Regions from separate parts of the Kocuria sp. CPCC 205235 genome, predicted to be linked through region 2. Evidence: riboswitches for the same ligand, from Rfam matches in the RefSeq annotation. Region 2 holds a riboswitch; the other holds the start of a gene.

Region 1 (11,360 bases), on a different contig from region 2:
TCCGAGTTCGATCGGGTCAAGGAGATCCTGGGCCGCCGCCCAACCGCCGCCGAATTGGCCATGTACTCGGTCATGTGGTCCGAGCACTGCTCGTACAAGTCCACCAAGGTGCACCTGCGCCAGTTCGGCGACAAGGTCACGGAAGAGATGCGCAAGGACCTCATGGTGGGCATCGGCGAGAACGCCGGCGTCACGGACATCGGTGACGGTTGGGCCGTGACCTTCAAGATCGAGTCCCACAACCACCCGTCCTTCGTGGAGCCGTACCAGGGTGCAGCGACCGGCGTGGGTGGCATTGTCCGCGACATCATTTCCATGGGTGCCCGCCCGGTGGCCGTGATGGATCCGCTGCGCTTTGGCGCCATCGACCACCCGGACACCCAGCGCGTGGTGCACGGCGTGGTGGCCGGTGTGGGCGGCTACGGCAACTCGCTGGGTCTGCCCAATATCGGCGGTGAGGTGGAGTTCGATCCCTGCTACCAGGGCAACCCGCTGGTCAATGCCCTGGCCGTGGGCGTCATGCGCCACGAGGACATCCGCCTGGCCAACGCCTCGGGTACGGGCAACAAGGTGGTGCTGTTCGGTGCACGCACGGGCGGCGACGGCATTGGTGGCGCCTCCGTGCTGGCTTCCGAGTCCTTCGACGATTCCAAGCCCTCCAAGCGCCCCGCTGTGCAGGTGGGGGACCCGTTCGCGGAGAAGGTCCTGATCGAGTGCTGCCTGGAGCTGTTCAAGAGCTCCCTGGTGGAGGGCATCCAGGACCTCGGTGCCGCGGGTATTTCCTGCGCGACCTCCGAGCTGGCCTCCAATGGTGACGGCGGCATGCGCGTGGACCTGACCAAGGTGTTGTTGCGCGACCCCACCCTGACGCCGGGCGAGATCCTGATGTCCGAATCGCAGGAACGCATGATGGCCGTGGTGACCCCGGAGAAGGTCGAGGTCTTCGAAGCGGTCATGGCCAAGTGGGACGTGGAGTACTCGTGGATCGGTGAGGTCACCGACACCGGCCGGTTGATCATCGACTACCAGGGCGAAGTGATCGTTGATGTGGATCCGCGCACCGTGGCCCACGACGGCCCGGTCTACGAACGTCCCTACGCTCGCCCTGACTCCCAGGACCAGCTGCAGGCCAACCACTTCACCGGCTCTCCCGAAGACGCCTCCCGCCCCTCCGGTGCGGAGCTGCGCCAGGCCGTGTTGGAACTGATGGCCTCACCCAACCTGTGCTCCAAGGACTGGGTCACCAGCCAGTACGACCGCTATGTACAGGGCAACACCGCCATGGCCATGCCCGATGACGCCGGCGTGATCCGCGTTGATCAGGAAACCGGCCTGGGCGTGGCCCTGTCCACCGACTGCAACGGCCGCTACACCCGCCTGGACCCGTACGCCGGTGCGCAGCTCGCGCTCGCCCAGGCCTACCGCAACGTGACCACCGCGGGAGCTCGCCCCGCGGCCGTCTCGGACTGCCTGAACTTCGGCTCCCCCGAGGACCCGGACATCATGTGGCAGTTCGCCGAAGCCGTGCGTGGCCTGTCCGACGGTTGCCAAGAACTGGGCGTGCCCGTCACGGGCGGTAACGTCTCGCTCTACAACCAGACCGGCGGCGTCGCCATTAATCCCACCCCGGTGGTCGCCTTGCTGGGCGTGCTCGACGACGTCGCTCGCCGCACCCCGTCCGGGTGGCGTGAGGACGGTCAGGCCATTTATCTGCTCGGTGAGACCGCTGACGAACTGGACGGTTCCGAGTGGGCCCGCGTGCGGGGTCACCTGGGCGGACAACCGCCCGCGGTTGATCTGAAGCAGGAGCGTATCCTGGGGGACATGCTCGTCAATATGTCGCGGGACGGCATGATTGACGCAGCACACGATGTTTCCGAGGGTGGCTTGGCCGCGACCCTGTCGGAGATGGCCCTGCGCTTTGGCGTGGGCGCACGGATCGGCCTGGGGGAAGTTGCCGATCGGGACGGCGTGGACACGTTCACGCTGCTGTTCTCCGAGTCCCAGGGGCGGACCGTAGTGGCCGTTCCGCGTTCGGAAGAGGTGCGCTTCAAGGACATGTGCACCGTGCGCAACTACCCGTTCGCGCGCATCGGCGTGGTGGACGCGGAGTCCGGAGCCCTGGACGTCCAGGGTGAGTTCTCCGTTGATCTGGAGGCCTTGCGAGAGGCCCACAGTGCCACCCTGCCCAAGTATTTCGGTTGATCATAAGGACAGACACCATGACTGAGGTTCTTGAAGAGCTCAGCCCGGAACGATCGATTCGTACCGAGCGTCTCTTGCTGCGTCCGTTCACCCAGGACGAGCTTGAGTCGATCGCAGAATCAACAGACTTGCCACAGTTCGCCCAGGGGTTTCCGACTCCCGAGGATCAGGACTGGGCTCAGACCGCGTTGGATGCCGGCAGCTATTTCTTCACCGAGACCATGTACTCGATGTTTGCCATGGTGGACGCGGCATCGGGTCAGATAATCGGCATGGCAGGTTTTGTGGGCCCGCCCATCGACAACGAACTCGAGGTCGTCGGGTCCGTTGTGCCGAACCGACAGAATCAGGGGTACGCGGGCGAGGTGCTCCCCTACTTGGTCGAGCTGGCCTTCCAGAATTCCCAGGTCAACGCGGTGAACGCTTCCGTGCCGTGGGGTAATCAGCCCGCATGTCGGCTGCTTCTCACGCACGGTTTTGAGGAGCGCCCGAGCGGCGGCTCCGAATCCACGTATGTGCATGTCCGCCCGGAGACGCATTGAAGCAACTGAGTTAGCCGGCTGATGTTCCCCTGGACCCCCTACGAACTGTTCTCCCCGGACACTGTCCCAGAGTGGATCCTGGTGATCCTGGGTGTCATCGACCTGCTGGTCCGAATCGTTGCGCTCGGCTGGATCCCGCATAACCGCAGGCCCTCCGTCGCCTTGGCGTGGCTGCTGGCCATCTTCCTCCTGCCCTACGCGGGGCTGTTGTTGTTCCTGGTCGTTGGTTCCTCCCGTCTACCGCGAAAGCGGATGGAGAAGCAGGCCAAGATGAACGACATCATTCGGGAGAACACCCCGGAGGACTTCGCCCTGGGCGAGGAGTTCCATCACCTGCCCGAGTGGGTCACCACGACCGCCAAGCTGAACTACCAGTTGGGCGCACTGCCCATGGTGGGCGGCAACGGCTTCGACATCCTCACGGACAACCATGAATCCATGGCGCAGATGGCCCGTGACGTGGACCGCGCCACGGATTACGTGCACTTCGAGTTCTACATCGTGGCCACGGATCGGGTGTCCCAGGTCTTGCTGGATTCGCTCGTTCGGGCCCACGAACGCGGTGTGAGGGTGCGCATCCTGATCGATCACGTGGGTTCGCTGGGCTACCCCGGCTACGCGGAACTGGTCCGCCGTTTCAACGCCTCCGGCATCCCCTGGCGACGCATGCTGCCGATCCGCCCGTGGCGAGGTGAGTGGCAGCGCCCCGACCTGCGCAATCACCGCAAGATCCTGGTGGTGGACGGTTCGATCGCCTACACGGGTTCGCAGAACATCATTCATCGCTCGTACAACAAGAAGAAGAACGTCCGCCGCGGCCTGGAGTGGAAGGATCTGATGATCCGCTGCTCCGGCCCCGTGGTTGCCGAGCTCAACGCGGTATTCGTTTCCGACTGGTATTCGGAGACCGACGACCTGCTCCTGGACGAGGCCACCGAGGTCCTCACGGACGTCGAAGGCCCCGTGTATGCGCAAGTGGTCCCCTCAGGACCCGGGTTCGAGACCGAGAACAACTTGCGCCTGTTCAACCACCTCATTTACAACGCCAACCGGCGCGTGGTGATCTCCAGCCCGTACTTCGTACCGGACGAATCCCTGCTGCACGCGCTCACCACCGAGGCGCAGTCCGGGGTGGACGTGGAGATCTTCGTGGGTGAATCCTCGGATCATTTCTTGGCCCACCACGCCCAGAACTCCTATTACTCCGAGCTCGCCGAAGCCGGGGTCAAGATTTACCGCTACAGCTCCCCCACGGTGCTGCACGCCAAGTTCGTGCTCGTGGACGACCTGATCAGCGTGATCGGTTCCTCCAACATGGACGAGCGGTCCTTCGCCCTGGACCTCGAGGTGTCCGTGATGATCGTGGACCAGGGTTTCCACGACCGCATGGAGGAAGTGGTAGAGGAGTTCAAGGCCTCCTCCACGCTGCTCGACCTCGATCTCTGGAACAAACGCCCCATGCGGCAGAAGTACGTCGAGAACGTCTGCCGCCTCACGTCGGCTTTGCTCTAACACCGACGACACCGCTGCCGCGACCTTTTCGAGCGAAAGGTCGCGACAGCGGCGTCGTCGTTCTTGAGGCTGTTAGCCCACCAGCTCGCGAGCGGCGGTGTCCGCCACGGACGGCTTGTCGGCGTACGCACCGCGGTACTGCGCGGCGGGGTGGGTGTCCATGACCTGGGGCTGGCCGGCGCCGTAGAGGGACTCGCGCAGGGTGGAGCCTTCGTACTCGGTGCGGTAGCGGCCGCGCTTCTGCAGCTCGGGAACCACGTACTCCACGAAGTCCTCGAAGGACCCGGGGCTCACGTGGTAGGCCAGGTTGATGCCGTCCAGGCCGCCCTCGTCGACCCAGGTCTCGAGCTGATCGGCCACGGATTCCGGCGATCCCACGATCACGTCACCCATGCCGCCCAGGGCACAGTGCTTGGCGATCTCCTCGCGGGTCCACTTCTTGTCCTTGGACTGCAGGGTGAACGGGGTCAGGAAGGACTGGATGGAGTCGGTCTTGATGTAGTTCAGGGCCTCGTCCTCGTCGAACTGGCTCAGGTCCACGCCGGACCAACCGCCGATGATCGCCTGGGATGCCTCCAGGTTCACGTAGGAGAGGTACTCCCGGTACTTCTCTTGGGCCTTCTCCTCGGTCTCGTCCACGACCACGGAGAGCATCGCGTAGATCTTGACGTCGTCGCGGTGGCGGCCCTGCTCCTCGGCCTGCTCGCGGATCTTGTCCGTGACGTAGCGGGTGAGATCCGGACGCAAGCCGCCGATGAACACGGCCTCCGCGTGACGTCCGGCGAACGCCTGGCCCCGCGAGGACGCACCGGCCTGGAAGATCAGCGGGGTGCGCTGCGGGGACGGCTCGGTGAGCGCGGCACCCGGAACGGTGAAGTACTTGCCCGAGTGCTGAATCGGGTGGACCTTCTGGGTGTCAGCGTAGACGCCGGCCTCGCGGTCCTTGACCACGGCGCCGTCTTCCCAGGAACCCTCCCAGAGCTTGTAGCAGACGTCGAGGAATTCCTCGGCGATCTCGTAGCGGGTATCGTGCTCGATCTGGCGCGGCAAACCCTGGTTCTCCGCGGCAGAGGGCAGGTACGAGGTCACCACGTTGAAGCCCACGCGGCCCTTGGTCAGGTGATCGAGCGTCGCGTACTTGCGGGCCAGGGTGTAGGGCTGCTCGTAGGTCACCGCGCTGGTCACACCGAAGCCCAGGTGCTCGGTCACGGCGGCCATGGCGGAGATCTGCATGAACGGATCGTTCACGGGAACCTGCGCGCCGTCCGACACGGAGGGCGCGGCGGAGTTCTTGTAGATGTCGTAGATACCCACCACGTCCGCCAGGAACAGGGCGTCGAATTTGCCCTTCTCCAGCGTCTTGGCCAGGTTGGTCCAGTACTCGATGGTGTTGTACTCGGTGGCCTTGGACCGCGGATGACGCCACAGACCGAAACTCTGGTGGTCCACGCACGTCATGTCGAAGGCGTTCACGGAAATCCGCTTTTTGCTCATGTGTGCCCCTTTGGGTCGAACTCGACCCGCGCCCCGTGCACCACCTGCGGCGGCCTACTCTGCGGGTCCAGCGCGCTTGTGTGGCGCCGTACTTGCCACATGCGGTGTGCCATGCGGCCCGATCCTCACCTGGGGCACCCCGCTACGGGAGAGGGTTGCCGTCCGACAAGCCAGGGCTGTGCGTCGGAACTCATGATCGTTCTGCGCCCCACTGTACCGTTTCCGTGGCCCCTCCGGCGGCTCGTGAAACATAATGACCGAGCTGATTCACAGTGAGACGATGGTCATATGAGTGATCGCCACGTCAACGATCCGGACCTGATTCGCGAGCTACTCGCGACCCCGGGGCGGTGGGCCATTGTTGGGCTGTCCACCAACCGCACGCGACCCGCGTTTGCGGTGTCCCGCCGGATCCGTGACGAGTTCGGGCAGCAGATCATCCCGGTCAATCTGGCGGGCGAGGACGTACATGGCGAGACGGGCTATCGATCGCTCGAGGACATCCCGGGGCACGTGGACGTGGTCGACTGTTTCGTGAACTCCAGCCGCGTGGGTGAAGTGGTGGATCAGGCGATCGACATTGGTGCCGGAGCGGTGTGGATGCAGCTGGGTGTGACCGATCAGGCCGCTGCCGAACGGGCGAAGGCCGCCGGGGTGAAAGTGGTCATGAACACCTGCCCGCTGATCGAGGCCCCGCGGGTTCTGTAGGGCCCTCGGGTTCTGTAGGTGCGGTGGTTCTGTAAGCGCGGTGTTTCCGTAGGTGCGGTGGTTCCGTAGGCGCAGTGTTTCCGTAAGCGCGATGGTTCCGTAGTCGCACTGGTTCCGTAGTCGCACTGGTCCTGTAATCGAGAGCGCGGCCGGCATTCCCCACGGGCCGTCGACATTAGGGGCAGAGGTTCACGCCCGGACCCCGGTGTTTAGTGCGACCCCCTGCCAAAAATGTCCATGGTCTCCTTTGACGTGCGAACCTCTGCCAGGAATGTTCATTGCCGCCTTTGACGTGCGAACCTCTGCCAAAAATGTTCAGGCACCGCTCGCGGACTCAATTTGCGAGCGCACCCCCCAGAGACGTTGAATGGAACGGTTCCCATCCGGAGCGGCCGAGAGACCTGGCTCGTTGACGTCGCAGCAACCGGTACCCGTGCGGTGCAAGGTGCTAATGCCAGGAGACGATGGAGTTGATCGAGATTACTTCCTTCTCAGACCCTTACTCGCCCACGCCCAATCCCGCGCTGATCTCGGATGAGGCGCGCGAGGAGTTCTGGGCCAAGCAGGCGACCCGTCTGGACTGGGCGGAGCCGTGGCACACGACTCACCGCTTCGACAAGCCACAGAAAATCGGCACGGACGATGACGGCAACGACATCCTCTCCGTCCCGGAGATCGCATGGTTCGAGGGCGGCAAACTCAACGTTTCCTATAACTGCGTGGACCGCCATGTGGAGGCCGGCCGCGGCAATCACGTGGCCCTGTACTTCGAGGGGGAACCCGGGGATCGCCTGGTCTACACCTACGCGGACCTGCAGCGTGAGGTCTCCAAGGCCGCCAACGCGCTGCTGAAACTCGGTGTAGTGAAGGGCGACCGCGTGGTCATCTACCTCCCGGTGATTCCCGAGACGGTCATCATCACGCTCGCGTGCGCGCGCATCGGCGCGATCCACTCCCTCGTGTTCGGAGGCTTCTCCGCCGAGGCCCTCAAGTTCCGCGTGGAGGACACCGGCGCCAAGGTGCTGGTGACCACGGACGGGCAGAACCGGCGCGGCGCCGTCGTCCCCGTGAAGACCAACGCGGACCAGGCGTGCAGCGGCAAGAACGACATCGAGCACGTGATCGTGGTGCGCCGCACCTCGCGACCCGGCCGCATGGATCTGCCGCGCGGAACCCGCGGGCTGCGTTCCAAGCAGGAGGACACCGTGCCGTGGACTCGCGGCCGCGATGTGTGGTGGCACGAGCTGACCGCGGACGTTTCGGACGTGCACGAGCCCGAGGCCTTCGACGCGGAGACTCCCCTGTTCATCATCTACACCTCCGGCACCACGGGTAAGCCCAAGGGCCTGGTGCACACGATGGGCGGGTACTTGGTGCAGACCGCGTACACGCACGCCCTGATGTTCGATCTGCTCCCGGACGTGCCCGATGCCAACGGCGCGCTACGCCCGGACGAGCTCTCCGCCGTGAATGATCCGGCCAAGGTGGATTCGACCGTTCACTGGTGCACCGCCGACCTCGCGTGGGTCACCGCGCACACCTACGAGATCTACGGCCCGCTGGCCAACGGCGTGTCCGAAGTGATTTACGAGGGCACCCCCAACACCCCGGATTACGGGCGCCATTTCGAGGTCATCGAACGCTACGGCGTGACCAATTACTACACCGCCCCCACGCTGATCCGCTCGCTCATGGGCGCTTTCCCCAAGGGCCTGCCGCAGGTCTACAACCTCTCCTCCATCCGCCTGCTCGGGTCGGTGGGCGAATCCATCAATCCCGAGGCGTGGCGTTGGCTGCGCGCACAGGTCGGCCGCGACGAGGTCCCGTTCGTGGACACGTGGTGGCAGTCCGAGACGGGCTCGTGCGTGGCCTCACCGCGTCCGCACGACCCGCAATTCGCGCCTCCCGGCACGTTCGACGACGCCGCTCCGCACACCTCCCTGAAGCCCGGAAGTGCTACGCGCGCCGTCCCGGGTATCTCGGTGCGCGTGCTCGACGAGTCCGGCGAGCAGGTGGGTCCCAACCTGCAGGGCTTCGCCGTGGTCGACAAGATCGGCCCGTCCATGGCCCGCACGGTGTGGGGCGATCCGCAGCGCTATCTGTCCTCGTACTGGTCGGCCTACGGCGAGCGCGGCTGGTTCCTCGCCGGTGACGGCGCGCGCACCGATGACGAGGGCGACCTGTACATCCTGGGTCGCGTGGATGATGTGATCAACGTGTCCGGGCACCGGTTGTCGACCATCGAGATCGAGTCCGCGCTGGTGACTCACCCGCACGTGGTCGAGGCCGGCGCGACCCCCATCAAGGATCCCGTCACCGGACACGCCGTTCTGGCCTACGTGGTGCTCACGGCGGACGCGCAGTCTCTGTCCGCGGATGAGGTTCGAGAAGAACTCCGCGCCCATGTGGCGCAGGAAATCGGCCCGATCGCCAAACCCCGCGAGGTCATCGCCGTGCCGGATCTGCCCAAGACTCGTTCGGGTAAGATTACTCGTCGCCTCTTGACCCAGCTCTACGAGGGGCAGACCTTGGGCGACCGCTCCTCCTTGCAGAATGAGGAAGCGCTTGACGCGATCGCCGAGGTCCTGGCGACGCGCGAATAAACGTGGGCTGAGCAAGGAAAAGCGCTGAGCGGCGTCGTCGGGCCGGAGGGGTTGAACCGGCCCGACGATTTCAGCGGAGCAAGATCATCCTCCGGATGAACACGATCAGGACGATCCCCATGGCCGCGAGCGGTAACCACATCAGGTCCACGCTGAGGATCCCGAGCCAGCCGCCCACCATGATGGCCAAAATGGCCGCCATGCCGGCCACGATCCACACCAGCATCTGGACGGCGTTCTTGTACTGGCGCTGCACGTTCTCCCGGGTGAGGGTCACAGGGAAGTTGAAGATCCGCGGGTATCGCGTCAGCACTCCGCAACCGATCGTCAGCAGACTCAGCAGTACGAGGATGACGGCGGCTTCCTGGAGAGATCCTTCGCGGGTCACGTCGCCGGTGAAGTCGTAATGGAGGGCGAAGTCGCCCTGGGCTCCGAAGGACCGCAGGAAGAAGTACACCGGCAGCGCCACGGCCGCGATCATGCTGACCGCAAGGAGCACCTTGTGGAACGGATCCAGCGCAAAGTTCGGTTGAGGCCGCTCGCTGAAGGTCGTGAGGGGTTGATCGCCGCCGGGGTCCTGGGCATGGCCGCGAGTGCTTTGCCGCGGGTCGTCACCTGAATCAGTCATCCAGCGCTCCTAGTCATCACCTGGTTGCTCCTGATCTTCCAGGCTACGGCTAGGCAACGTTCGACAACTCCCTCGAGCGTTGGAAATCCGCCCCCGCACCAGGGGGATTGAGTTGTTCGTTACTTCCCGGGGCGCTCGTACTGATACTTGCGCGCAGAACTCTTAGGATGATTCAGTGATGAATCCCGCCGCTCAGCCCCCGACGGTTACCCCCGACTCCACTCCCAAGCCCAGCGCGTGGGAAGTGATGTTCAAGGACGCCACCAACGCCGAGCTCAAACTCGCGATGGCCGCCTCCGGAACCATCTTGAGCCTGTTCACCGCGGGGCACATGGCCGGGAACATGCAGGTCTACCTGGGCCGGAAGCACTACAACGAGTACGCGGAATTCCTCCGCATGATCGGTGCACCGGTGCTGCCGCGCAATTCGGTGTTGTGGGTGGTTCGAGTGGGACTGCTCGCAAGCGCCACGAGCCACATCATGGCCGGCACCGAGCTCACACTGCGAGCCATGCGCGCCGAGCGCCACACGGTCCAGAGCACGGTTCAAGACCTCAAGCTCCAACTCACGGGCAAGCAGCGCAGGCGCCCTCGCGGCCGACGTCGCTCGGTCCCCCAGATCATTGCCCGCTCCATGCGCTCCACGGGCGTGGTGCTCGGCCTGTTCACGGCCTACCACGTGGCGGACCTGACGGTGGGGGCGCGTCCGGCGGCGTCAGTGAAGCATCGCCACGGGGACGCCTACGGCAATCTGGTGGCAAGCCTGTCCCGCCCGAGCGTCGCGTTCTTCTACACCGCATCCATGGCTGCCTTGGCGGGCCACATGATTCACGGCGTGCGCACGGCCGCCATGGACGCAGGCTTCACGACCACCGAACAGCGCGCCCAATTGATCGAGGCCATGGCCAAGCTGGTGGGTGCCACTGTGGCTCTCGGAAACGTCACCATCCCCGTGGCCGTACAGGCCAAGGTGGTGCGCTGATGCTGCTGACAGTGCACGTGTGGCGGCAGGCTTCCGCCGAGGATCAGGGCACGTTCGTGGCCGTGAGCCCGGTCGAGGCTCGCGAAGACATGAGCATTCTGGACCTACTCGACGCGGTCAACGAAACCCTCACTCGCCAGGGCGATGACCCCGTCAGCTTTGACGATGGCTGCCGGGAAGGCATCTGCGGCAAGTGCGGCGTGACCGTGGACGGCGTGCCCCACGGCCCGGACAAGAACCAGGCATCATGCACGCAGTCACTGCGGGCCTACCGCGATGGGGACGAGATCTTCATCGAACCCATGCGCGCGGGCTCGTTCCCGGTCAAGAAAGATCTGTCCGTGGACAAGAAGGCTCTGCGGCGGGTGGCCAAGGAGGCCAAGTTCCCGGTGGCACTCAAGGCCCTGGGCAACGCCGGCTGCATCAGCTGTGGCGCATGCGTGGCGGCTTGCCCCAACGGTTCCGGCCAGTTGTACGTGGGCACGCTGCTCAAGGAACTCCCGCCGCTCGCCAAGACTCCGGAGGAACGGAACGAACGCTCGAGCAAGGTGCTCGACGCCGCCGAGCACGAGTTCGGCCCCTGCTCCCTTTTGGGCGATTGCATGGAGGTCTGCCCCGCCGGCCTCCCCCTCGAGAACCTCACGGAAGTCGCTCGAGAAAATCTCCGCCGGATGAACCCGGGGAAG
Region 2 (11,360 bases):
CTCCAACGGCTCCTCGTTGTCCCGCGTGGTCAACGCCGCGGTTCTCGCGTGGTTGGACCCTGATCGCTCGTGGGGCTCCTTCCAGGACGCTCTCATGGTCGACCTGGACGACACACAGGGTGGAACAACCGGCGAGGGCATCCACCTGGGCGCCATGGCCGGATCCGTGGACGTGATCACCCGCGCGTACGCAGGATTGCGTGTGCGTGGCGACTGGCTGGAATTCCGACCCACCCTGCCGCGCGAGCTACAGGCCGTTGACTTCACGGTGCTGTACCGGGGACAGGTCATCGAGGTCTCCATCGACCAGGACATCCTGGAGTTGGAGGGCACCTCGTCCAAGGCGGGCCCCGTGACCATCCACGTCAACGGCGCCGAGTACGTGCTCAAGGGCGGACAGAAGATCTCCGTGTCCCTCAAGCACCGCGCGTCCCGCCGACCCGAGAAGGCCCTGGCCCGGCTCCGTCGGCAGTCCGTGTCGGACGGTAACGACGTACGGTAGGTCCCGGTAGCGCACGCCCCCGGTGGATAAACTGTGCGCCATGACACACAGTGAATCCACCGGTGCAGGACCGCACGTCCGCCTCCCCTACGGTAACCACGAACCAACGGTTGCCCAGACCGCTTTCATTGCCCCCAACGCCACCCTGATCGGTGATGTGGAGGTCAGGGATGGTGCGGGAGTCTTCTACGGCGCCGTGATGCGTGGTGATCGCTCCCCACTGAGACTGGGTGCGAACTCGAATCTCCAGGACAACGTGTCGGTCCATTCCGACCCCGGCCACCCCTGCACCATTGGCGAGCGCGTGAGCGTGGGCCACGGCGCCGTGGTGCACGGTTGCACCCTGGAGGACGAGGTGCTCGTGGGAATGAACGCGACGGTGCTCAACGGTGCAGTGATCGGAACCGGAAGCTTGATTGCGGCCGGCGCCGTGGTGCTGGAAGGCACGCGGGTTCCGCCCGGCTCGTTGGTCGCGGGTGTGCCCGGAAAGGTCCGCCGCGAACTCACGGAGGACGAGCGAACAGCCGTCCGTCAGAACGCCGAACATTACATGGAACTCTCCCGCGAACACCGGAAGATCAACGGCCAGTAGCAGACCGTTAGCAGCAACGAACGGGACCCCGCTTGCGTGAGCAAGCGGGGTCCCGTTCGTCTGGAACGCTGAACGCGTTCGCATTGTTGAGGTATCAGCAGCTCGACTGAGCCGTGGCTTGGCCGTGGCCCACGAGGTCCAGGGTGGGGTACGCCAAGAAGTTGATGGGCTGCGTCACTGTGTACGCCACGCTCGTCAGGAAACCCTTGGGGCTGGAGAACGTGTTGGAGTAGATGTCGTTCGCCGTGGCGGAGAAGTTGTTCAAGTCGCCAATGTGGCTGTTGAAGTTCCGGTTGAAGAATGAACCGAACTCACCAGTGCCCTGGCAAGTGGGAACCGACCATTCCGAGTGCGAAGGGTAGGTGTAACCCGGACCGAACCACGAGAAGGCTTGGGCAGGTGCGGCCGCACCGAAGGTCAAACCAGCGGCGACGACAACGGCAGCGCCCGCGCGTGCAAAACGATTTTTCATGAGATCTTGCGCCCCCTAAAGCAGCAATATTGATACCGCGGCGAACGGTCCGCCCAAGACCACCCTCCCCGGCTGAACACCCCGCGGGTGCTCAGCTTCAAAGGTAGCCAACGCCCGAACACCATCCACTCGGAGAACTGTCCACACTTTGGTGGTCACTTGTTACCCAACTAGGACACAAAGCTTCCTGCATGACGCGCACAGGCAATAATCGATGGGGTTGTCGTATCAATGGGCCGAGGGGGACAGCATGAACGTCCAGAGCACTCGCCGTGCTCGGCGCGACGCCGAACGCACCCGTCGTAGTGGCCGCACCGCCGTGGCCGGTGGGTTGGCGATTCTGCTCCTGGGTGGCATGGGCCTGGGCTTCGTGGTCTTCGACACCGCTCAACAGTCCACGAGTCCCACCGTGCCGGTCGAATGCGACAGTAGCCAGCGTGTACCGGTCGTCACGGACCAGAGCATGGCGCAGATCCTGCGGGACAAGCCCGTGGACCCGGAATCGTGCATCGTCCTGGACACCACTGAGCAGAGCGAGAATCCCGACAGCCACACCGAACCCCACCAGGACATGTCGGCTGGGTTATGGATCCCGTCCTCGAGTGCCGTTTTCCCCACCACCTCGGAAACCAATCGATTCACGGTCCACACCGAATCCTTGGCGACGTCTTCACCGGTCGTCGTGGCCCCCGAGCACACCAGGGACTTCACCACCTGGACGGACGTCATTGCCGACAACTCGGTCGTGATGGGCAATCCCTTGAATGACAGTGCGGCGCACGCGGCTACACGTTCCGCCGTGGCCGAGGTGCAGAACAATACGGTCTCCAAGCAGCAGTTGAACCGTGCCATGATCGCTCGCACCGTATCTGGTGAATCCGGCCACTCCACCTCGAACGAGATTGATCTGCTCGAGGCGTCCGTAAGCCAATCCCGTAACGTGGTGGTGTCCGAAAAGGGGTTCCTGGACTTCGTCGAGACACATCCACAGGGTGATCAGGTGCGAGCGCTGGTTCCCGACTCGGGTGCGTGGTTGCTCGACTACCCCCTACTGGTTCCTTCGGAAGCCGCGCGTCGCAATGAAACGATTGCCCAGGCGGCCCAGGAGATCGCCACGTACCTGGGCTCGGAGCGTGGGAGAGAGGTCTTGTCGGAGCACCACCTGCGCGGAGTCGACGGGCGCCGGCTACCGGACGCACGTTCGGCTGCGTCCTCCCATCGACTACAGGTGGAGGACGACGTGCCGTGGCAGCGGTTGATGACCACGTGGTCCCGGCAGACGTCTCCCCACAACGCGTTGTACGTGCTGGATGCCTCGGAGAGCATGGGGCGCGAGAACCCGGACGCCGACCGTTCGTATTGGCGCACCGCGGTGGATTCCACGGTAATTCGAACGCGGTTCATCCCCACCCGGGATTCGGTCGGTTTGTGGACCTCCCCGGCCGCCGACGGCGCGGACAAGCCCTACCAGCAGCTGGTCCCGATCCGTCGCATGGACGAGTACGTGCACGGATCCCCGCAACGACAAATGATCCAGGACGCTCTGGCCGGCGCCGACTTCACGAAGGACTCCGACTCCGGGCTGTATCCCACCGCCCTGGCGGCGTTCCGGGAGGTGCAGAAGAACTTCCGCGACGGAGCGGTGAACACCGTGGTGCTCATCAGTGACGGTACGGACACGCGCGGGGATGCAGAGGACCTCAACGAGTTGGTCCGCACACTCAAACAGGAACAGGACCGGGAGAAGCCCGTCTACATCGTGACGCTGGCCATTACCGACGGTGAGCCTCCGCAGGACCTGAAGGAGATTTCGGAGGCCACGGGTGGCACATCCCATGCTGGTGGTTCGCTGCAGGACATTCAGGAACGGTACCTGCATACCCTCTCGGTCTTCTAGTCCCGAGGCCGATCGACGCCGAGGGCGCGGCACCCGGATCGGGTGCCGCGCCCTCGGTCCGTCAGAGCCCGTTCCTGGGCTCTACTACCGTGAATCGGCTCAGTGGAAGAAGTGCCGCGCTCCGGTGAAGTACATGGTCACACCGGCAGCCTGGGCGGCTGCGACCACCTCTTCGTCGCGGATCGAACCACCCGGCTGCACCACGGCACGCACACCGGCGTCCAACAACACCTGCAGCCCGTCCGCGAACGGGAAGAACGCGTCCGACGCCGCCACGGCACCTCGGGCGCGCTGGGCACCGTCCTCGGCGAGCGAGTCGGCGCGTTCCACGGCGAGCTTGCAGGAATCCACGCGGTTGACCTGGCCCATGCCGATCCCAACGGACGCGCCGTCATGGGCGAGCAGGATGGCGTTGGACTTCACCGCGCGCAGCGAGCGCCACGCGAATTCGAGGTCCGCCAGAGTCTCCTCGTCCGCCGCTTCTCCGGCGGCCAGGGTCCAGTTCGCTGGGTCGTCACCGGGTGCGTCCAGGCGGTCGGCCTGCTGGAACAGTGCCCCTCCGGACACGGCACGGTATTCAAGCGGATCGCGACCGAAACCTTCGGGAAGTTCGAGCAAACGAATGTTCTTCTTGGCCTGCAGGATCTCCAGCGCGGCCGGCTCGAAGCTCGGGGCCACAACGACTTCCGTGAAAATGCCCTTGAGGGTCTCGGCCATTGCGGCGCTCACGGGGCGGTTGGCAGCGACCACGCCGCCGTACGCGGACAGCGGGTCACACGCGTGCGCCTTGCGGTGGGCGTCAGCAATGGGATCCGTGGCCCCGGGGGACGCAACGGCCACGCCGCACGGGTTGTTGTGCTTGACCACGGCCACGGCGGGCTTGTCGTAGTCGTAGGCAGCGCGCAGGGCGGCGTCTGCGTCGACAAAGTTGTTGTAGGACATGGCCTTGCCGTGAAGCTGCTCGGCCTGTGCGATACCCGGCGAAGCGGCGTCGTCGACGTACAGTGCGGCCTTCTGGTGGGGGTTCTCGCCGTAGCGCAGGGACTCTGCGCGCTGGAACGCGAGACCGGCATAGGGCGGCCAGAAGTTCGCGGTGGAATCCGATTCGAACTGCTGGGCGGTCCAGGTGGCCAGCGCGGTGTCGTAGGCGGCGGTGTGCGCGAACGCGGTGGCCGCGAGCTTCTGACGCGCGGCGAGGTCGTAGCCACCGCCCTGCGCCGCATTGATCACATCCGGGTAACTCGCGGGATCCACGACCACGGACACTGCGGCGTGGTTCTTGGCCGCCGCGCGCACCATGGAAGGACCACCGATGTCGATCTGCTCAACCACGTCGTCCTGGGCAGCGCCGGAACGCACGGTGTCCACGAACGGGTAGAGGTTCACGACCACCAGGTCGAAAGGCTCGATCTCGAGCTCCGACAACTGGTCGGTGTGCTCCTGCTTGCGGCGATCGGCAAGGATGCCGGCATGCACACGCGGGTGCAGGGTCTTGACGCGGCCGTCCAGGCATTCCTGGAAACCGGTGACCTCGGAAACCTCAGTGACGGGCACACCCGCCTGGGAGATCCGCTGGGCCGTGGAACCGGTCGAGACGATACTCACCCCGGCCTCGTGCAGGCCGCGCGCCAATTCCTCCAGACCGGTCTTGTCGTACACGGAGATCAATGCGCGTTTGAGGGGTACACGGTCCAGCTGAATCGAATTCACAAAAACTCCAGGAGAGGTTGGGGTGGATGGCGCCGACGCCACGAGAAAGTCTACGACTGCTCCTCGATGGGCAGATCAAAGTTAACTTCACGGCTCAGCGCCGCAAGGGCGTTGACGAGGAGTCCGCGTTCGGCGGACTTGATGCGTTCGTGCAGGCTCTCCTCGGTGTCCTCGGACTGCACCGGCACGGCCACCTGGGCCAGGATAGGACCGGCATCCACGTCCGCCACGACCTCGTGCACGGTGGCACCGGTGACTTTCACGCCGAAGTTCATGGCGTCCCGCACGGCATGGGCGCCCGGGAACGAAGGCAGCAACGAGGGGTGGGTGTTGATGATTCTGCCGGCAAAGCGCTCCACCAGTTGGGCGTCCACGATGCGCATGAATCCGGCGAACACCACACGGTCAGGGTTGTAGTTGGCGATGGCTCGTTCCAGGCTCCGATTCCACTGCTCGCGCTCCGGGTAATTCGCCAGCGGAACCAGGAACGTGTCGATCCCGGCGGCCTCCGCGCGCTCCAGGCCGACGCACGGTTTGTCCGCGCCGACCGCGACGATGTCCACGTCCACGTCGCCCTTGTGGAGCGCATCGATGATTGCCTGCAAATTTGTCCCGGAACCGGAAACCATGACCACGAGTCGCATACCGATCATGCTAACGATTTTCCGCGGTCCGCCCCGACCGGGTCGCTGCCTTACAGTGGAGATCATGCAGGATTCCGAAAGCCCAGACACAGCACACGCGTCCTCCCGTTTGAGGCTTTCCGGTCTGGCAGCGGCGCTCGCGTTGCTGTCCTCCGCACTCGTCACCGGCCACGTGTGGTCCACGGCCGTGGGAGTGATCATGGCACTGGCGGGCGTGGTGCTGGGCATCGTGGCCCTGAGTACGTCCCGCAAGGTCACCTCGCGGTTCTTCATCACGTTCCTGGCCATTCTGGCCATTGTGTGGGGCGCGTTCAATGCTTTCGGAGGAGGCGCGCGGCTCGCCGTGTGGCCGGCCTCGCAGGTGTACCAAGAGTGCGTGGATTCGGCCCTGACGCTCTCGTCAACGAGTCACTGTCAGCGACAACTCACGGACAATATCTGGAATCACCTTTCCGGATCGGAGTTGGAGACCGGTCCCGCGGAATCGTCGCCGGCCGCCACGCCGTCCGAGTCGCCGGCAACCACGGAGCCCCCCGCGCCGTCCGGATCACGGGAGTCCACCGACGCCCCGTCGACCACGGCCACGCCGTCACCGTCCGTCACGGCCGAGTCTGCGTCGCCCGCCTCCTGAGCGGTCACCGCGGTCGACCCGTTCGCGCCCCAGGGAGCAGTCTGGTTCCGATCGACGACGCCGCTCGGCCCGGTCGCTGGGTCCGTCCCGTCCGCCACGGCTCGTGACCGATGCTCCGCCCGCGATGCGGGCTGTGCACCTGCGTGGTGCTCAGCCGGTGATCGCACCGGATCCTGCGCCGACTGATCGTCCGCTCCGGGAACTGCCAGCCGGACGGCCTTGCGTTTCGCTGATTTCTTGGCAGCCCGCTTCTCCCGAGCTTCCGCCTTCTTGGCCTGCTTGGCCTGTGCCTTCGCGGCCCGTTTGGCGTCTCGTGCGGATCCCGTTGCTTCTCCGTCGAGGCCTTCCGGGCCCTCCGTTTCCGTATCGCTGGCGGATGAATCCTCCAGGGAACTGTTCCAGGGGTTCTTCCGGTAACCCTCGCGTTCGAGCCACGGCCCCAGGACGTACCCGATGGCACCACCGGCGGTGATCTCGGCGCCGGTCCACAAGAACACGTGCCAGGGATCGGGGCCGATGTCCGTGAGCCTTCCCAGGCCCAATGACCCGTGAGACAGCCACGCCAACATCGCCACAAGACCCGCGCCGATCGCCGCAATGAACGCCACCGTCAGCAGCGTGGACAGGATGAACGTGAACCATCGCATGGGCAAGCGGATGGCCATCCAGTCGTCCAGGTGGTTCTCACCTTCGCGCAGGAACCACCAACCCGCGAGCACACCGGCCAGGACCGGCAGCACCACCACGGCCGACGCGTAGCTCCACGGATCGCCCTCCGGTAGGGCTGCAAACGGCGGGAACTGCGGTAGCGCACCCAGTGAGTTCGCGAAGGGTGAGGTGAGTGTCCCCTCCCCCACGGAGAAACCCGCGCCGCTGGCCCACGCCGCAGCCCACACGACCATGTTCGGCAGGTACCCGAACTGCAGGGCGCTCAGAGCGGTATCCCCGGCCGCGCCCGTACCCAGTTCCTGATAGACGGCGATGATGCCGTCCCAGTTCCACACCAGCGCCAGCACGGTGAGCAACGCTGCGGCCGCTATGACAGCCACCGCGGACAGGAAACCGGCACGGACGACGGCCCACACGTAGGAACCGGCCCAGCGTGAATACTGGCTGGTGCGCTGGATCCATGATGCGGCGTCGGCGCCCAAGACGGCGGCCAAGGAACGCGAGACGCTCCACCCGCCCACCAGGGTGCCCAGACCGGCCGGGATCAACGGGAACAGCGCGCCCGCCAGCACGCTCGCGGAGACGTGTTCCGTGCTGCTCACCAGGGCCACCAACGCCCCGACGAGCGCGTACGTGATCATCCCGGCAAAGAATGGTTTGAGGAACTGCCCCCGCCAACACGCGCGCGCGATTCGGCGACCCGCAATGACCGCGAGCCCGAACGGAATCAGCGTGAGCCCCAAGGGCACCAAGGTGAGAGTGCCGCCGCCGGTGGACACGTCGATGCCCTGGATGGCCGCCATGGTCAACGGCGTGCAATGGGCCACCAACCACACCTGACCCGCGAGTTGAAGGCCGCCCAGGACGCCCAAGGAATCAAAACCACCAGCCAGCCAGACGGCTGCCATCAGCAACCCCGTGAGCAGCAAGCTGATGGCGGCCACCGCCAGGAGTTCAATGACTCCCTGCAGCCACAAGGGCATGGGGAACCCGTCCTCCGGGCCCCTCCGGTTGGAGTCGGCCGATGGCGATGTGGCGGGCGAGCTCTCGGGGTCACCGTGGCGGTTGCGTTGCAGCCGCTCGCGCGCCCTGGACAGGGTGTTGGAAAAGGTGGGGAAGTTCATCACCTCCATCTTTCCACGTCCCCACCGGAGTTGGCCCAGACTTCACCGACAGGTCACCCTAGCGTGAAGAACCGGTGACCCGCGACGGCCACAGTATTAATTGTGAGAATCGCAGTGGTTGCCGAACAGTTCCTCCCCCACATCAACGGCGTGACGCATTCCGTGGTTCGAGTCCTGGAGTACCTCCGGGCCCAGGGTCACGAAGCCATGGTCATCGCACCGACCTACGAAAAACTCGGAGCCCTGGGCTCCGTGGACTCCATGGACGGGATCAGAGTTCAACGCATCGCGTCCATCCCCCTCGCCGGGTACCCCGACGTCCGGGTCGCCAGCTGCACGGTGGCACGCATGCAGCGCATCCTGACCCGCTTCCAACCAGACGTCGTGCACGTGGCCTCCCCCTTCGTCCTGGGCTGGCAGGCCATCCAGGCCGCCAAGAATCTGGGCTTACCGTGCGTCTCCATTTACCAGACCGACGTTCCCGGATACGCGGCCCGCTACGGTGCCCCGGTCCTGGAGAACGTGCTGTGGAGCCACGTGCGAAACATGCACAACAGTTCGACTGTGACCTTGGCGCCGTCCACGGCGTCCATCTCGTCGCTGCATGAACACGGTGTGCAACGCGTGCGCATGTGGCGACGCGGCGTGGACACCCGCCGCTTCAACCCGGCTCGGCGCGATCACGAATGGCGCGAACGGGTGGGCGGCGGCCGGAAGCTCGTGGGTTACGTGGGGCGCTTGGCTCCCGAAAAGCAGGTGCAGGATCTCGTGGTCCTGGATTCGCTGCCCGATACCCGACTGGTGATCGTGGGCTCGGGGCCGGAGAAGGAGAAGCTCCGCATGCTGCTCCCCAATGCGTACTTCGTGGGTTTCCTGGACGGTGACGAATTGGCCACCGCCATGGCCTCCCTGGACGTGTTCGTGCACCCCGGTGAACACGAGACGTTCTGCCAGACAATCCAGGAAGCCATGGCCAGCGCCGTACCCGTCGTGGCCGTGGGCCGCGGCGGGCCCGTGGACCTGGTTGATTCGTCCCGCAACGGCTGGCTCTACAAGCCCGGTGACACCGAGATGCTCCGCGATCGCGTGCTGGATCTCGTGGGTGACAACGCCAAACGCGCCGCCTTCTCCCGCACCGCCTACACCACCGTGCAGACTCGCACGTGGAACGCCGTGTGTGACCAGCTCATGGAGCACTATGCACAAGCCCGCACCGTGGCATCTCGTGCGCGCAGGTTGTCCACAACCGCGCCGTGATCCGTGGTGCACGATCCATTCGTAGATTAACTTTTGGTGACGTTATGAGACACCCTCTGGTTTGTCATGCGCCCAACCCGCTACGCTCTAATCCAGCTTCACGAGATGCGCTCTGGAAATCGGGGTAAAACCCGAGATCCTGCTGGGCTCCAACCCGGCGCACGCCAACCCTTGGTTCAGGGGTGGTTTGGATGACGAAGCGGCTGTGGCGCAACCGCGGGCGCAGCAAGAACCTCACTGTACGAAAGCACAATACTGATGAAGAACATTCAACAACTACGCACAAAGACCGAGTCCCCTCGAGAACAATGGGTTGACGTCACCGTCGACATCGACCCCGACCACCACATGGTGCGTCTCATGGAGTCCAATGGGGACATCCACGAATACATGAGCAGCAACGTTCGCGCCCTGGCCCACGCAGCCGCCCACAACCGCGGCCGCGCCCAATGGTGCGAGAAGTACCAGCAGCTACTCGTTCCCGGAGCATCAAACGTCTCCGGTGGCATTCCGTTCTACAAACTGGAACCGAAACCGGTGGCGCTCAGCGCCTGATCAGGACCGCATGAATGAAGCCCGGCACTGGTGCCGGGCTTCATTCATGTCATGGTGCCGCTACTTGTCCGAGGGCGACTCCTGCTCCTGGGCAATCAGCTCAGCGGCGCGCTCACCAATCATGTAGACCGTGATGTTGGGGTTCACGGTGACCAGTTCCGGCATCACCGAAGCATCAGCCACGCGCAGGCCGCTCACGCCCTTGACCCGCAACTGCGGATCCAGCGGAGAATCCTGATCCTCGACCGGCCCCATGCGGCACGAACCCGCGGGGTGGTACACGGTGTTGTGGGTGCGCTTGATGTAGTCGGCGATCTCCTCGTCCGTCTGCACATCCTGACCCGGGAACAGCTCCTGACCGGCCCATTCCGAGAGCCCGGACTGCGAGACGATTTCACGGGCCTTGCGGATACCCGCGGTCATGATCCGTAGGTCGTAACCCTCCGGGTCGGTGAAGTACCGGGGATCCACGCGGGGCTTGTCCCGGTAGTCACGCGTGCGCAGCCGCACGGTGCCGCGGGAACGAGCGTGGGTCACGTTGGGGGTCAGGCAGAACGCGTTGTCCGCCGTGGCGTACCCGTGGCGGTAGGTGTGCATGTCGAAGTTCACGCTGCCGTAGTGCATCATCAGGTCCGGGCGGTCCAATCCGTCGTCCACCTGGGCGAACAGGCCGATCTCCCACCACTGGGTGGAGTCCTCGACCATGGGCTGCTTGGCCTCCCACTGGATCACGGCCTCCGGGTGATCCTGCAGGTGCGAGCCCACGCCCGGGGAGTCCACCAGCACGTCCACGCCCACCTCGGTGAGGTGCTCGGCCGGACCGATTCCCGAGAGCATGAGCAGCTTGGGCGTGTCGATCGCACCGGCGGAGACGACGACCTCGCGGTTGGCCGAGATCACGTGCGCACGACCGAAAGCGTTGTCCGTGACCTCCACGCCGGTGGCTCGCTGGTTCTCGTCGACCACGATTCGTTTGGCCTGGGTGCCGGTCAGGATCGTGAGGTTTTCACGGTCCCGGATCGGGTGCAGGTAGCTCACCGAGGACGAGGAGCGGGTTCCGTCCTCGCGCGCGTTGATCTGGAAGAAGTTCGCGCCCTGGGTCACCGTTTTGCCGGTGTTGAAGTCAGCGCGCGGAATCCCGGCCTGTTCGGCGGCGTCGAGAACCGCCACGCCGCAGGGATCCACGGCGGGGACCTGGCGCAGCCGCACGGGCCCGTCGTGGCCGTGGTGGGATCCGGGGTCCTCATTGTTCTCGAGTTTCTTGTACAACCGGAAGGCCGTCTCCGCGTTCCAGCCCTCGGCCCCGA

The links. A riboswitch is a leader RNA that binds a small molecule or an ion and turns the genes downstream of it on or off. The one in region 2 is predicted to bind S-adenosylmethionine.
Region 1: linked by a shared signal. The riboswitch ahead of RF638_RS00815 (AMP-binding protein) and the one ahead of RF638_RS09985 (hypothetical protein) in region 2 are both predicted to bind S-adenosylmethionine.

What each region holds. Positions count from the first base shown of each region.
Region 1 is NZ_JAVKPR010000001.1:163,422-174,781, forward strand. It holds gene purL (phosphoribosylformylglycinamidine synthase subunit PurL) at 1-2,205, shown strand, start outside; gene RF638_RS00795 (GNAT family N-acetyltransferase) at 2,223-2,747, shown strand; gene cls (cardiolipin synthase) at 2,769-4,259, shown strand; gene RF638_RS00805 (LLM class flavin-dependent oxidoreductase) at 4,332-5,753, opposite strand; SAM riboswitch class IV at 5,837-5,951, opposite strand; gene RF638_RS00810 (CoA-binding protein) at 6,042-6,461, shown strand; SAM riboswitch class I at 6,838-6,932, shown strand; gene RF638_RS00815 (AMP-binding protein) at 6,926-9,064, shown strand; gene RF638_RS00820 (hypothetical protein) at 9,135-9,692, opposite strand; gene RF638_RS00825 (succinate dehydrogenase cytochrome b subunit) at 9,871-10,674, shown strand; gene RF638_RS00830 (succinate dehydrogenase/fumarate reductase iron-sulfur subunit) at 10,674-11,360, shown strand, end outside.
Region 2 is NZ_JAVKPR010000012.1:68,254-79,613, forward strand. It holds gene RF638_RS09945 (beta-phosphoglucomutase family hydrolase) at 1-502, shown strand, start outside; gene RF638_RS09950 (gamma carbonic anhydrase family protein) at 543-1,094, shown strand; gene RF638_RS09955 (hypothetical protein) at 1,189-1,566, opposite strand; gene RF638_RS09960 (substrate-binding domain-containing protein) at 1,817-3,463, shown strand; gene purH (bifunctional phosphoribosylaminoimidazolecarboxamide formyltransferase/IMP cyclohydrolase) at 3,563-5,173, opposite strand; gene purN (phosphoribosylglycinamide formyltransferase) at 5,224-5,817, opposite strand; gene RF638_RS09975 (DUF6350 family protein) at 6,262-8,241, opposite strand; gene RF638_RS09980 (glycosyltransferase family 1 protein) at 8,344-9,498, shown strand; SAM riboswitch class IV at 9,595-9,736, shown strand; gene RF638_RS09985 (hypothetical protein) at 9,757-10,053, shown strand; gene RF638_RS09990 (GMC family oxidoreductase) at 10,114-11,360, opposite strand, start outside.